Regions from separate parts of the Oscillibacter sp. KLE 1745 genome, predicted to be linked through region 2. Evidence: predicted binding sites of a transcription regulator. Region 2 holds the regulator's gene; the other holds the start of a gene.

Region 1 (7,751 bases), on a different contig from region 2:
GGTGTCGGAGAACGCTCAGGAGAATTGTGAAGAGAACTACCTGGGACGGGAGGTGGAGCTGGTGGTGAAGATGCTGAACGACCGGGACACTGGCGTGATGCACCCCATTGAGATCTATGCATTCCATGTCCGGATGAATGACACGATCCCTGTTCGGGAGGTCAGTTGGCCGGACGGCACCCGGGCGGTGGTGACGCCCCTGCGGGCGGAAGTCTGGTTTCCTGTGGAAGAGACCTCTTATGACCTATGGCTGGAAGAGTCCCAGTCCGCTGTCACCTGGGAGGAGGACTTTCTCGCAAAGCAGGTGCTGACACTTTATTTTACTGACGGCAGGGCCCTGGAGATGGAGGATGCTTTGACCCAGCGGATCCAGAGAGGCACCCATGCCATCCACATAGAATTCGTGGAGGCGTCGGAGCAGAGAGTACCGCTCTGCCACCTGTCCCTGCTGTCGCCCCGGCTGCTGGACCCGGACAGCGTAACCGGCTTGGAGTTGAACGGACAATGGTACGAATTCCCGGCGGCATAACTGCAAAAGGCCCGGAGAGCCAGCACTCTCCGGGCCTTGTTCGTTCACTCCTGATACAGCGGGAACCGCTTGCACAGCTCCGCCACTTCCGCACGGACCTGCTCCGCATGGTCCGCATAGTCCTCTTTTGCCATGAGGCCCATCCACCGGGCGATCTCCGCCATCTCCGGCTCCCGGAAGCCCCGGGTAGTGACGGCGGGAGTGCCTACCCGGATACCGCTGGTGACGAAGGGCTTCTCCGGGTCGTTGGGGATGGTGTTCTTGTTCACCGTGATGCCTACCTCATCCAGCCGGTGCTCATACTCCTTGCCGGTGAGGCCAAAGTGCCGGGTGTCCACCAGAATCAGATGGTTGTCCGTGCCGCCGGAGACCAGCCGGAAGCCCTGCTCGATCAGCTTTTCCGCCAGAACCCCGGCGTTGGCGGCCACCTGCCGCCCATAGGCCCGGAACTCCGGTTTCAGCGCCTCGCCCAAGCACACGGCCTTGGCGGCGATGATATGCTCCAGCGGACCGCCCTGGGTGCCGGGGAACACGGCGGAGTTGATCTTTTTGTACAGGTCGTCGTCATTGCACAGGATCATGCCGCCCCGGGGACCCCGCAATGTCTTGTGGGTGGTGGTGGTCACCACATCGGCGTAGGGGATGGGGGAGGGATGAACACCGGCGGCCACCAGACCCGCAATGTGGGCCATGTCCACCATCAGCCGGGCGCCCACCGCGTCGGCGATCTCCCGGAACTTGGCAAAGTCCAGGGTGCGGGGATAGGCGCTGGCCCCTGCCAGGATCAGCTTGGGGCGGCACTCCTTGGCGATGGCCATCACCTGCTCGTAGTCGATGGTCTCTGTGTCGTCAGACACGCCATAGGGAACGATGCGGAAATATTTGCCGGAGATGTTCACCGGGCTGCCGTGGCTCAGATGGCCGCCATGGGCCAGATTCATACTGAGCACTGTGTCACCGGGCTGCAGCAGGGCAAAGAACGCCGCCAGATTGGCGTTGGCGCCGGAGTGGGGCTGGACATTGGCGTGCGCACAGCCGAACAGCTGACAGGCCCTCTGCCGCGCCAGCTCCTCCGTCACGTCCACGGCATAGCAGCCTCCGTAATACCGCTTTCCGGGATAGCCCTCCGCATACTTATTGGTGAGACAAGTGCCCATGGCCAGCAGGACGGCCTTGCTGACGATGTTCTCGGAGGCGATCAGCTCAATGTTGTGCTGCTCCCGGTCGAATTCCTTCTGAATAGATGCCCCCACCTCGGGGTCGGCCTGGGAGAGAAAGTCCATGATGTCCTGGATCATTGCAGGGGTCCTCCTTCGTGTGATCCGGTCTTCCGGAAAATATAAGCCTTTTCCAGCTTATCAGAGTTCCAGGGACCTGTCAAGGGAACAAGAGGTAATACCCCCACAAAATGTTGTAGAGATAGTGGGAATATTTTGACGATTTTGTGGGAGGCGGACCTTTTCCCAGTCATTCCAGCCGGGATGGCGTGCCGTCCTCAAAAAGTCCGGCTTCTGTCAGCACCCAGGGGATGGGATAGTCGTGGACGCCGAAGGGGATCTCCTGGCGCAGCAGCCGCTCCCGGCACAGCAGAACCGCCGCGCCCCGGTAGTGGGCCAGGAAGCGGTCGTAATAGCCGCCGCCCCGCCCCAGCCGGCGGCCCTCCCGGCTGCAGGTGACACAGGGGATCACCGCCAGGTCGATCTGGTCCGGGGAGAGGGCAGGGCTGTCTGCCGGAGGCTCCAGAATGCCGTAGGCGCCGGGGAAGAGCTCCTTCAGGTCGCGGATGGCCCGCAGCTCCATGATGCCATCCGCCACACACAGAGGGATGCACAGCATCTTGCCGTCTGCCAGAGTCTGCTCCAGGATGGGACGGGTGTCGATCTCCCGCCCGGCGGAGACGAAGCAGAACACCGCTCCGGCACTGCGATACTCCGGAAGAGCCAGGAGATGGCGGGCGATGGCCCGGTCCGCCGCTTCCCGGTACCGGAAGGGGAGCTGGGCGCTGAGGCGCCGGATCGTAGCCCGGAGCTGCTGTTTTTCCTCGTCTATTGTCATGGCAGGGGATCCTCCTCTTTCTCTGGACGGGCCGCGCCGTAGGAGATGACGTCGGTCCCGAACTTTCCACGGAGGCGGTCCATAGCCGCCTCCAGCTTTTCCTGTTTTTCTTTTTTGGGCGCCGCCCCGGCTGTGAACAGGTCTACCTGTTCATAGGCGTCCTCCGACCGAACCAGATGGATGGCGGTAATAGTCAGGGCCCGCACGGGAGCCGGGGGTTTCCACAGCTGGCCGGTCAGGTCCATGGCCGCCGCCGTCAGCTCCCGGATCAGGTGGGTGGGGGCGGAGAGCTGCATCTGACGGGAGCGGTCATGGAACTGGGGATCCCGCACCGTCACCTGGACGCCGCCGGCATACAGCCCGCTGTGCCGCAGTCGGGTGGCCACGGAGTCCGCCAGCACGGCGACGCCGCCCCGCACCTGCTCTGCGGTGGTGAGGTTTTTCGGGAAGGTAGTGCCGTTGCCTACGGACTTCACCATCTCCGGCTCGTACCGGGAGCGGACTGGATCGGTGTCCAGCCCGTTGGCATAGTCGTGGAGCTGGACGCCCATTTTGCCCATCAGGGTCTCCAGGGCATCCCGCTTGCAGGCCGCCAGCTCTCCGATGGTCTTCACGCCGAACTGGGCCAAAATCTTCCGGGCGGCGCCCCCCACGTACAGCAGCGCCCCCACCGGCAGAGGCCAGACCAGCCTCTGCCAGTTCTCCCGGGAGACGACAGTGGTGGCGTCGGGTTTCCGGTAGTCGCTGCCCAGCTTGGCAAACACCTTGTTGAAGGAGACCCCCACTGAGAGGGTCAGTCCCATCTCCTGCTTCATCCGTTGCCGCAGATGGTCTGCCAGGGCCTTGGCATCACCGCCGAAGAGGTGGAGGGTATGGGTGACGTCCAGCCAGCTCTCATCGATGCCGAAGGGCTCCACCAGGTCCGTGTACTGCTCGTAGATGGTGTTGACCTCTTTGGAGACCTGCCGGTACAGTTTGTGGTGGGGTGGCAGCAGCACCAGCTCCGGGCACTTTTTCTTGGCCTGCCAGATGGTTTCCGCTGTCTGGACGCCGAATTTTTTCGCCGGTTCATTCTTGGCCAGGATGATGCCGTGGCGGGAGGTGGGATCTCCGCAGACCGCCACGGGCACGTTCTGCAGGTCTGGTCGGCTCCGCAGCTCCACGGAGGCGTAAAAGCTGTTCAGATCGCAGTGCAGGATGATGCGGTCCATGGCCCCGCCTCCTTTCTCACTTCTATTATAGCACATCTGTTCGTTCCTGAAAAGGGAGAAGGGATGGGAAGGTTTTGACATACCGGCGCAGGGAGGCGGAGGGACGGATATGGGCCGCAGTAAAAGGCGCGGGGACGGTATCCGCCCCCGCGCCTGTGGTGTTCAGATTTACAGAATCCCCATCAGCACCAGGGCCAGCACCACAAAGGTCGCCAGCAGGGCCAGGGAGAACAGGAGGAACCCGGCGCTCAGCTTGCCCTTGCCCTCGACAGGCGCATGGGACTCCGGTACCAGCCGGGCCTTCCGCAGGGCGGTGACCACCGGCTTGTAGAGCAGCAGGATCAGCGCCATGTTCAGGCCGCCCTTCACCAGGTTGAAGGGCAGGAACACCGGGATCAGCATGGGGACCACGATTTCCTCGCGATCCATTCCCATGTAGATGGGCGTGATGAGATAGTTCCACAGCAGCATCACCACGGTGAGGCAAACAGTGCCCAGGGCCAGACCGATGACGGCGCCCTTGCGGGTGTGGAACTTCTTGTAGACGAAGGCGGCGGTGCAGCAGAAGGCGCAGGTGGCCAGCACGTTCATGATGCAGCCGATGGGGCCGGTGTCGCTGACGGTGAACATCTCCACCACGGCCACCACGATGGAGATGACGGCGGCGGACAGAGGTCCGAAGAGGAAGGCGCCGATGCAGATGACCGTGTCCTTCAGGTCCATCTGCAGGAAGCCGGACACCTGTGGCAGCATCTTGCTGAGGAGCATCACCACATAGGCGATGGCCGCCAGCATGGCCAGGGAGGTGATGGTTCGGACGTTTGTTGCGGGCCGGGAGGGGTTCTTGATGGCGTTGGCATTGGGTTCGGACATAAAAATACACTCCTTTTCGTTGCTTGAAAACACCCTGGACGCTTTGGCTTCTCCAAGGTGATCCACGCAACGCAGGAGCGCGAACAAACGCGCGGCCACGCCGCACTCATCTTCTTCCATCCAGACTGTAACTGTTGGTCCCGGAGTTTCACCGAGTCAGCGCCTGTGCATACGCGCAGGCGGTCGCGGACTGTACCGCCAGTGGGGAATTTCACCCCGCCCTGAAGACAAAGTATTCAGTTGGTTTCTGGCCATAGTATATGACAGCGCGGAAGAAATTGCAAGTCCCTAAATGAAAAAACGGCAAATTTCCCGTGGGTCTTTACAAACAAGAACGGATGTTCTATACTGAATCAAAGACCAGAAGGAGGGAGGCGGAGACCATGCGGGGGCGGCAGTCGGCCTGCTGCTTTACCGGGCACCGGCCCGGTAAGCTGCCATGGCGGTATAACGAGGAGGACCTGCGCTGCGTGTCGCTCAAGGCCCGCATCGCAGACGCGGTGGAGGCGGCCTATCAGGAGGGATTCCGTCACTTTCTCTGCGGCATGGCCCTGGGCTGTGACCTGTATTTCTGCGAGTGCGTCCTCCGCCTGCGCCAGATGCACCCGGACGTGACGGTGGAGGCGGCCGTCCCATGTCCCTCCCAGGCGGATGCCTGGCCGCCGGACCAGCGGCGGCGGTATGAGCGGCTGGTGGCTGCCTGTGACTTTGAGACCCTGGTGTCCGCCTGCTACACCCCTGCCTGTATGCAGCGGCGGGACCGGTATATGGTGGACCACGCCGCGCTGCTGATCGCCGCCTTTGACGGGTCTCCCGGCGGAACCCGGTACACGGTGGAGTACGCCATGCGCCGGGGGCTGGAGATCGTGGACCTGCCCATTGTGCTGGAGCCCGCCCGATAGGCCGGGGCGCTTGGATGCGGAGACGTCCGGTGCCTCGGTTTTTTCTTGCAATATGGGCCGGAGCCGTTGCGCGGGGAGCCCTGTTGTGGTATGTTGGAGAGGAAGGCAATCTGAGATTGCGGAACTTCCATGCTTGGTTGCTGGTATGCAACCGGGCGGCCTGATAAGCTGAAGGCATCCAAGAGAAGGGAGAATGCCTATGACATTCGGAGAGAAGCTGCAATCCCTCCGGCAGAGAGCCGGCATGAGCCAGGACGCGCTGGCCGAGCGCCTGCAGGTGAGTCGGCAGGCCGTCAGCCGTTGGGAACGGGACGAGACCATGCCGGAGACGGACAAAGTGGTGGCCCTGGCGGATATTTTCGGTGTGACAACAGACTATCTGCTCCGCCTCCAGCCGGAGCAGACGGAGCCGGAGGAGAAGCAGCCGCCGCCCCAGGAACGGAAGGACTGGGTGGAGCGTTTTTTGACCTTTAGCAAGCGGAAATGGTACCTGCTGGGATGGGTGCTGATCGCCTGGGGCGTATTGGATCTGGTGCAGCTGGCGCTGTTTTATCTGGCGTACCGGGGGATGCTGGGCGGATTTACGGGTCTGATCGGCTGGGATATGGCGGAGATGGGCGGAGTGAATCTGCTTGACGTGTTCCCGGCAGGTGTGCTGCTGTTCCCGGCCCTGTACGCCGCCGTGAAGATCGCGGCGGGGGTGCTGGTGCTGTATTTCGGAAAAAGGCATGTACAAAAGAAGCGGGAGGAGGAAATGCAGTGAAGGGAATCTTTTGGGGGTTCTTCTTGATCTTTATCAATTTTTATGTGACAATCAACGGACATACACTGAATCTGCTGCCGACCTTTGCGGGTTATATCTTACTCTATCGGGCAGCAGGGGAATTGTTGGGAGAGAGCGGTCGATTCGGGAAACTCCGCCCCTTTGCTGTGGCTGTGGCCATATACACGGGTATCCTGTGGGTGGGAGACTTGCTGGGCGTGACCGGCGCAAACTGGCTGAGTACGCTCCTGGAGCTGGCTGCTCTGGCGGTCGCCCTGTATATTTCCTGGAGCGTGATCCAGGCCATTTTGGAGATGGAGACCCATTATGGGACAGATCTGAACGGCACTTCGGCACGGACCGCCTGGTTTGTCCTGTTGGCGGCACAGATCGCCGGAACGCTGGGCGGCCTGCTGCTGGACGCTTTGGCACTGATGGCCCTGATTGCCCTGCTGGTGGGCATCATCTGGTTTCTCGCGGCACTGTGGAAGTGCGCCGGGCTCTATGACGGCCTGCCGCCCAAGGACGCCGGCCTGGAAAACCTGTGAGAGACCGAGAGGAGAGAGACCGCCATGCGAAAGGTACTGCCCATGTCCCGCATCCGGGAGATGGAGCCCTATATGGACGCCAAGGTGCTGGACTACATCCACGAGGGGCAGATCGAAGCGTTTGAGGGCTTTGAGGACTTCGATCTGATCGCCTTTGACTGGTACGACGTGCGCAGCGAGCGGACGGCAGCATCCCAGATGCTGCTGTATCTGGACCGGGAGGACCTGTTTGTCTTCTGTGAGGACGACGCAGCGGAGGACGCCGCCCAGGCGGCCCTGCTGGTGCCGGAGGAAGAGGCACTGTCCAACGAGCAGGTGCTCCACCGCTTCTTCGTCCGGCTGCTGAGGGGGGATATGGCCCATCTGGACCGGCTGGAGGCGGACATCAGCGATGGGGAGACAGAGGTGCTCACCGGTGCCCATGAGGCGTATCTGGACCGGATCATCGCTTGGCGGCAGGAGCTGCTGCGGCTGAAGCGGTACTACGAGCAGCTGGATTCCATCTTTGACGAGCTGGCGGAGAACGACAACAGCCTGCTGGGCAAGCAGAACACCCGCCGCTTTGCAAACTTGGGCAATCGGATGGAGCGGTATCTGAACGCGGTCCAGTCCCTGCGGGAGTCCGTGGCCCAACTGCGGGAGGCCTATCAGTCCCAGCTGTCCATCCAGCAGAACGACCTGATGAAGATCTTCACCGTGGTGACGGCGGTGTTCCTGCCCCTGACCCTGCTGGTAGGCTGGTATGGGATGAACTTTGTGGGGATGCCGGAGCTCCACTGGAAGTACGGATACCCGGCGGTGATTCTGGTGAGCGTGGGGATCGTGGCGGCGCTGGTGATCTACTTCAAGAAGAAAAAGTGGCTGTGACAC
Region 2 (7,751 bases):
CCCAATTACGGCCATCCCGGCCGGGGGCCCAGGCTCCTCCGCGGCATGACGCTTGCAATCGAACCCATGGTGAACGCCGGTTCGGCGGCCATCCAGCAGATGAGCGACGGCTGGACCGTCAAGACGCTGGACGGCAAATGGGCGGCCCACTATGAAAATTCCATTCTGATCACGGACGGCGAGCCTGAGATCCTGACGGCCCCCGCCATCTGAGAGGAAACGCATGGAAATTGCAGCATCCAACATCGTAAGATCCGTTGCCGGCCGGGACCAGGGAAAGCTCTTCATCGTTCTCGCGGTGGAGGGGGAGTACCTGCTGCTGGCGGACGGGAAATCCAGGAAGGTGGAGTCGCCCAAACGCAAAAAGCGCAGACACGTGCTGTTTGTAGCGGCGGACGAGAACCGGCTTTCTGAAAAGATCAGAGGCGAAGCCAGGATCACCAACAGCGAGCTTCGCAAAACCCTTGCGGCTTACCGCGAGGAGGTTTATCCGGACCAGGAGGGATAACGTTTGGCAAAATCCGACATGATTGAAGTGGAGGGTGTCGTGGTGGAAGCCCTGCCCAACACAACGTTCCAGGTAGACATTGGAAATGGACACAAGATTTTGGCACATATTTCCGGAAAACTCAGAATGAATTTCATCAGGATTCTGCCCGGCGACAAGGTGACGGTGGAGATGTCCCCGTATGACCTGACCCGCGGCCGGATCACCTGGCGCAGTAAGTAAGCGCCACTTGAGCTGAAAAGACACAAACCGCTGAAAGGAATGGTTAAAAACTATGAAAGTAAGACCGTCCGTGAAGCCCATGTGCGAGAAGTGCAAGGTCATTCGCCGCAAAGGCCGTGTCATGGTCATTTGCGAGAACCCCAAGCATAAGCAGAGACAGGGCTAACATTTAATTGGAGGTGCTTTGAGAGTATGGCACGTATTGCCGGTATTGACCTGCCGAAGGATAAGCGTATCGAGATCGGCCTCACTTATATCTACGGCATTGGCAGAAAGAGCGCCAAGGACATCCTGGCGCAGACAGGCGTCAACCCCGACACCCGCGTGAAGGATCTGTCCGACGCCGACGAGCAGAAGCTGCGCGACGCCATCGACAGCTATACCGTTGAGGGCGACCTGCGCCGCCAGACCGCTCTGGACATCAAGCGGCTGACCGAGATCGGCTGCTATCGCGGCATTCGCCACCGCAAGGGTCTGCCCGTGCGCGGCCAGCGCAGCAAGACCAATGCGCGGACCCGCAAAGGTCCCAAGAAGACCATTGCCAACAAGAAGAAGTAAGGAGGGAGAACCAAGATGGCAACTGCAAAGGCATCCGCCGGCAAGAAGGTCATTCGCCGCCGGCGTGAACGGAAGAACATTGAGCGGGGCCAGGTCCATATCCGCTCTTCGTTCAACAACACCATGGTAACTGTTACCGATACACAGGGCAACGCGATCTCCTGGGCTTCCTCCGGCGGCCTCGGTTTCCGCGGCAGCAAGAAGTCCACCCCCTTCGCGGCACAGACCGCGGCTGAGACGGCCGCCCGCGCCGCTATGGAGCATGGCCTGAAGACCGTCGAGGTCTTCGTCAAGGGCCCCGGCCAGGGCCGTGAGGCCGCGATCCGGGCGCTGCAGGCCGTGGGCCTGGAAGTGACCATGATCAAGGACGTCACGCCCATCCCCCACAATGGCTGCCGCCCCCCCAAGCGCCGCCGTGTCTGATTTGAAGAGGAGGTAACAAGCAAATGGCTAAGAATATGCAGCCGATCGCGAAGCGCTGCAAGGCTCTGGGCATTTCTCCTGCCGTGATGGGCTATGCGAAGAAGGAGACCAATCGCAACCCCGGCGGCCAGATGAGAAAGAAGAAGAGCGAATATGGCATCCAGCTGAATGAGAAGCAGAAGGTCAAGTTCATCTATGGCATTCTGGAGAAGCAGTTCCACGCCTATTACGAGGCGGCCGCCAAGACCCCCGGCAAGACCGGCGACAACCTGCTGATCGCTGTGGAGCGCCGTCTGGACAACGTGGTATACCGCATGGGCTTCGCCATGACCCGCCGTCAGGCCCGTCAGCTGGTGAGCCACGCCCACTTCACCGTCAACGGCCGGAAGGTCGACATTCCCTCCTATCAGGTCAAGGCCGGCGATGTGATCGAGGTTGCCGAGTCCAGCCGCTCCTCTGAGATCTTCAAGCGCCTGCTGGGCCAGGATGCCCCCGTGTTCCTGATCCCCGCCTGGATGGAGCGTGAGAAGAACGCCCTGAAGGGCACCGTGACCCGTCTGCCCGCCCGGGAGGACATCGACGTTCCCGTCGAGGAGCACCTCATCGTTGAGTTGTACTCCAAGTAAGCGGAGGATACCCTCAATAATGATAGGAACTGCCGGCGGCGCGCAATCATGCGTGCTCGCAACAAGAAGATGAAGGAGGGTACTACTGCATGATCGAAATTGAAAAGCCCCAGATTGAGTGCATCGAGACGCCGGGGGACGCCACATACGGCAAGTATGTGGTGGAACCGCTGGAGCGCGGCTACGGCACCACTTTGGGCAATGCGCTTCGCCGCATTATGCTTTCCTCTCTGCCCGGCACGGCCCCGACCACCATCAAGATCGCCGGCGTGCAGCATGAGTTCTCCACCATCCCAGGTGTCAAGGAAGACGTGACGGAGATCGTCCTGAATGTGAAGGGCCTGCTCACCAAGCTCCACTGCGAGACGGTGAAGACGGTCTACATCGAGGCGGTGGGCCCCTGCGAGGTCAAGGCCGGCGATATCAAGGCCGACGGCGAGGTGGAGGTCCTGAATCCCGACATGCACATTGCCACGCTGGATAACGGCGCGACGCTGAACATGGAGATCACCCTGTCCCACGGACGCGGCTATGTGCCTGCGGACCGCAACAAGCCGCAGCAGAACGTGATCGGCGTCATCGCCGTGGACTCCATCTACACCCCCGTGTATAAGGTCAACTACACCGTGGAGCCCACCCGCGTGGGTGCCTCCAGCGACTTCGACAAGCTGACGCTGGAGGTCTGGACCGACGGGACCATCTCTGCCCGGGACGCCGTGTCCTTGGGTGCGAAGATCCTGTGCGACCACTTTACGCTGTTCACCGACCTCTCTGAGAACGTGGGCAGCAAGCCCACTGTGGTGGAGAAGGCGGAGGCCCAGCGGGACAAGGTGCTGGAGCTGACCATTGAAGAGCTGGATCTCTCCGTCCGCAGCTTCAACTGCCTCAAGCGTGCCAACATCAACACCGTGGAGGATTTGATTTCCAAGACGGAGGACGAGATGATGAAGGTCCGCAACCTGGGCCGCAAGTCCCTGGAAGAGGTCATCAACAAGCTGGCGATGATGGGACTCCATCTGGCCGACGAAGATAACAACAACTGATTCCAATGCCGGCGGACGTTCCCCGGCTGACCAAAATCCTGATAAGGAGGAAACCGAAATGCCCGGAACTCGGAAACTTGGCAAGCCCACTGACCAGCGCATGGCGATGCTGCGTCAGCAGGTGACGGATTTCCTGGACAACGGCAAGATGGAGACCACTCTTGCCCGCGCCAAGGAGATCAAGCCTCTGGCTGAGAAGATGATTACCCTCGGCAAGAAGAGCGACCTGGCCGCTTATCGGCAGGCTATGAGCTTCATCACCCGCGAGGATGTCTGCAAGAAGCTGTTCAAGGAGATCGCTCCCAGCTATGCAGAGCGCAACGGCGGCTACACCCGCGTGATCCGCACCGGCGTGCGCCGCGGAGATGCCGCGGAGACCGCTATCATCGAGCTGGTGAAGTAAGAACCCGCAATCAAAAAAGCCCTTTGTCATGGGAACCTAGGACCTGTGACAAAGGGCTTTTGATTGTTCTTGTGGACCTGAAGGAGATGTGATACAATGGAAGCGAAGGGGGAGATCTCTATGCGCATGGTTCACTGTGAGGACTGCGGAAAGCGGTATGACTACGATGTGGATGGCTTCTGCCCCCGGTGCGGGGCCTTCAACCAGCCTGTCTGGGTCCGGAGTGGCGGGACCGCCGCGGCCGCTGAGTCCCCTGCGGCACAGCAGAAGCGGACAGGGAGGCTCCAGCGGGAACTGGGAGAAAATCTCCGTCAGGCAGAGATGGCCATGGGCCGGCTGCTGAAGGAGCAGTCCCACGGTCGACGGCTGCCCGGCGGGGACTTGTGAGCGCCCGGCAGCAGAGCAAAGGAGGGAACATCTGTGAAGAAGATTTCCTGCGCTTCGTGCGGCAAACGGTATGATTGCGATGCAGACGGCTTCTGCCCCCGGTGCGGGGCCTTCAATCAGCCTGCAGGGGACGGAGACGCGCCGCAGCTCGAGAAGAAACCGGAATTTCAGCAGAGGGAGAAGCCCGCAGCACGCGGGCGAAAGAGAGCCCATTCAGCTGCCAAGGAGGGGGGACTGCTTCTGGGACTGGAAGTGGTGTCAGATCTGGCAGTGGACCTGGTGGGAGATGCCATTTCTGACCTGTTCTCCTGACCGTCTATGCAGAGCACCGAACGGAATATGAGATGAAGGAAGCGGGCGGGGCCCGCTTCCTTTTTTCGCGTTATGAAAAAACAGGAGAAAATTTTAACGGGTGTAAATTTTCAGCTGCCGCGCAAACTACCGCTGCATGAATGAGGAGGTGTGGGCGCGATGTGGAGAGGTCGCCTGTTTTTTCTGTGCCTTGCCCTGGCACTGCTGTCCGGCTGCGCGCCGGGCGGCCCTGTGGCGGAGGCTGGGGCAGATGCCCAGCTCCCGGCGGACAAGCTGATCGCCATTACATTTGACGACGGCCCACGCCGGAATACTACCGAGCGGCTACTGGACGGCCTGCAGGAGCGGGGGGCAAGCGCCACCTTTTTCCTGATTGGCAAGCAGATCGAAGGCAATGAGGACCTGGTCCGGCGGATGCAGGCAGAGGGCCATCAGGTGGGCAGCCACACCTGGAACCATGTACGGCTTCAGGGGGTCTCCCGGGAGACGCTGCAGCGGGAGGTAGGCCGTACAGAGGAGACGCTGGAAGCGTTGCTGGGAGGGGGGCCATATTGGCTCCGCCCGCCATACGGGGCCGTGGATGCGGCGGACCGGGAGCTGCTGCAGGTGCCCATGATAAAGTGGTCCATCGATCCCAGGGACTGGGAAAAGCTCAATACAGCCCAGGTGAAGGCGGCGGTCCTGGAAAATGCGGCCCCCAATCAGATCATCCTGCTCCATGATATCTACGATACCTCTGTGGACGCGGCACTGGAGATTGTAGATACGCTTCAAGGGGAAGGCTACCGCTTCGTGACGGTGCAGGAACTGCTGGAAGCCAACGGTATCCAACCGGAGGCCGGTGTGCTGTACTGCTCCGGCGACACATAAAAAAGCGCCCGGTGTGCCAGCACACCGGGCGCTTTCAGCGCGAAATCAGCCCTGCAGGATCAGCAGGACCAGCGTCAGGATCAGGAAGATGGCCCCAACCCATTTGGTGGCGCGGGCCAGCTTGGCGTCCAGAGTCTTGGCCTTGTTGCGGGACAGGAAGGAGTCGGCCACACCGCCGATGGCACCGGAGAGGCCGGCGCTCTTGCCGGACTGGAAGAGCACGATGACAATGACTGCCAGACCGCAGAGAAGCTGCAGGATCGTGATGACGAGCGTTAAAGCGTCCATACAGGATAACCTCCAAAACTTTCAGCCATGCAGCGCATGGATCATGATTTCACAGATGTTAATGATACCATAGTTTTCTCTGTATTTCAAGGGGATTTTGCAAAAAAGCAGACAAATCAAAGCTATGCGGAAGCGTACGGACAGACGACAAAAAAGTTTGAAAATGATGGAACAAATGTTTGCTTTTCCTACGGCGTTGTGGTATAATACAGCCAGAAATCCAGCGGAGGTGGACACGTATGCGGGAGCTCTCAAAGATGCAGCAGAAAATCTACGAGTACATTGCCGCCTGTATCCGGGAGCAGGGCTACCCCCCCTCGGTGCGGGAGATCGGGGAGGCCGTGGGGCTGAAGTCACCCTCCACAGTCCATTTTCACCTCAAACGGCTTGAGGAGGCAGGCGTCATTGAAAAGGGCGCCGGCAAGGGCCGCGCCATCACGCTGCGGGAATCTCCTAAGCCTGAAAATCAGGTCCCAGTGGTGGGCAATGTGGCGGCCGGCAGCCCCATTCTGGCGGAGGAGTGTATCGAGGACTATTTGACCTTCGATACCGCCGGTCGGCCCGGGGAGTATTTTGCCCTGCGGGTCCGGGGCGAGTCCATGCTGAACGCAGGCATCCTGCCCGGCGACCTGGTGGTGGTTCACAGCCAGCCCACTGCGCAGCACGGTGAGATTGTGGTGGCTCTGATCGATGACGAGGCGACGGTCAAGCGCCTGTCTCTGAAAAGCGGTCAGGTATGGCTGCTGCCGGAGAATGAGGCATATTCCCCCATTGACGGCACCTATGCCCAGATATTGGGCAAGGTGGCCGCCGTGGTGCGGCGCTATTGAAAGGCGCGGAAGCGCGCAAAGAAAGGGCGTGATGGAAATTTTCCATCACGCCCTCTGTTTTCCAAATCCGGCGGTCACGTCCCGGAGGAATGGGGCCTCCGCCGGACCAGCTGGGGCGCAGGGCCGTCCTGCAGCTCCTGGCGCAGCTTTTCCAGCGCCCGCTTTTCGATGCGGGATACATAGGACCGGGAAATCCCGAAGGAGGCGGCAATTTCCCTCTGGGTCAGGGGGATGGTGCCGCCCAGCCCGTACCGCAGGCGAATGATCTCCGCCTCCCGGGTGGTCAGACGCTCCCGGATGATCTGGTGGAGCCGGAGCGCGCTGTCCCGGTCGTGGATATCGTCCAGCATGGTGTCATCCACGCCCACCACATCCATCAGCTGGAGGGCATTGCCCTCCTTGTCTGTCTCAATGGAATCCGACAGAGAGACTTCTCCCTGGAGCTTTTTCTGGCTGCGGAAGTACATGAGAATTTCGTTTTCAATGCAGCGGGCGGCGTAGGTGGCCAGGCGGGCGCCCTTCTCCGGGTCGAAGCTGGAGATGCCCTTGATGAGGCCGATGGTGCCGATGGAGATCAGGTCCTCCTGATCGGCGCTCTGGGTATAGTATTTCTTGATGATGTGGGCCACCAGGCGCAGGTTCCGCTCGATGAGTACATCCCGGGCCTCCTGATCTCCCTGGGCGTAGCGGCGGAGATATTCCCGCTCCTCTGCGGCGGACAGCGGCTTTGGAAACGACCCGCCGCCGGACAGGCGGAGTGAGAAGAGCAGCGTGTTGGCGAAGAGCAGCAGTGCGGCAGACAACATAGAATCCCTCCCTGTACCATCATTCCTATGCCGGGCAGGGAAGTCCCCATGCGGAAAGCCCTTTGACGGGGCGGCGGGCTGTGGTATACTGGTCTCATCGGACAGAGGAGGGACGGTATGGGCTATCTGGTCTACATCCTGCGCTGCGGGGACGGCACACTGTACACAGGCTGCACCAACGACCTGCCCCGCCGCCTCCAGGCCCACCAAAGCGGGCGGGGCGCCAAGTACACCCGCAGCCGCCTGCCGGTGGAGCTGGTCTACCAGGAGGCGGTGCCGGACCGGTCTGCGGCCCTGCGGCGGGAGGCCGCCATCAAACGGCTGGATCGCAGGCGGAAGCTGGCCCTGATCGCGGCCTTCCGACCGGGGACGGCGGAAAAATGAACAGAACGTAAAATGCGGGAAAAATGCTGACAACCCCTACACATCAGGGAGAAAACGTGCTATCATATATAAGTTGAATTATGCGTTTTTC

What was found. The regulator LexA, encoded in region 2, represses DNA repair genes until DNA is damaged. The targets are predictions, from matches to a motif close to CNAACANNTGTTNG.
Region 1: the regulator LexA is predicted to act here: its motif matches at 3,825-3,838, upstream of dinB (DNA polymerase IV).

The regions. Positions count from the first base shown of each region.
Region 1 covers NZ_KI271749.1:30,911-38,661, reverse strand. The annotation lists gene HMPREF1546_RS13485 (hypothetical protein) at 1-529, shown strand, start outside; gene glyA (serine hydroxymethyltransferase) at 574-1,827, opposite strand; gene HMPREF1546_RS13475 (5-formyltetrahydrofolate cyclo-ligase) at 1,997-2,584, opposite strand; gene dinB (DNA polymerase IV) at 2,581-3,795, opposite strand; gene HMPREF1546_RS13465 (ECF transporter S component) at 3,964-4,668, opposite strand; FMN riboswitch at 4,773-4,901, opposite strand; gene HMPREF1546_RS13460 (SLOG family protein) at 5,052-5,570, shown strand; gene HMPREF1546_RS18950 (helix-turn-helix domain-containing protein) at 5,770-6,333, shown strand; gene HMPREF1546_RS13450 (hypothetical protein) at 6,330-6,881, shown strand; gene HMPREF1546_RS13445 (CorA family divalent cation transporter) at 6,906-7,748, shown strand.
Region 2 covers NZ_KI271712.1:11,788-19,538, forward strand. The annotation lists gene map (type I methionyl aminopeptidase) at 1-213, shown strand, start outside; gene HMPREF1546_RS06240 (KOW domain-containing RNA-binding protein) at 224-508, shown strand; gene infA (translation initiation factor IF-1) at 512-730, shown strand; gene rpmJ (50S ribosomal protein L36) at 783-896, shown strand; gene rpsM (30S ribosomal protein S13) at 923-1,288, shown strand; gene rpsK (30S ribosomal protein S11) at 1,304-1,711, shown strand; gene rpsD (30S ribosomal protein S4) at 1,735-2,337, shown strand; gene HMPREF1546_RS06265 (DNA-directed RNA polymerase subunit alpha) at 2,427-3,380, shown strand; gene rplQ (50S ribosomal protein L17) at 3,439-3,783, shown strand; gene HMPREF1546_RS06275 (hypothetical protein) at 3,880-4,170, shown strand; gene HMPREF1546_RS06280 (hypothetical protein) at 4,204-4,482, shown strand; gene HMPREF1546_RS06285 (polysaccharide deacetylase family protein) at 4,642-5,352, shown strand; gene secG (preprotein translocase subunit SecG) at 5,398-5,640, opposite strand; gene lexA (transcriptional repressor LexA) at 5,880-6,470, shown strand; gene sigK (RNA polymerase sporulation sigma factor SigK) at 6,545-7,276, opposite strand; gene HMPREF1546_RS06305 (GIY-YIG nuclease family protein) at 7,394-7,660, shown strand.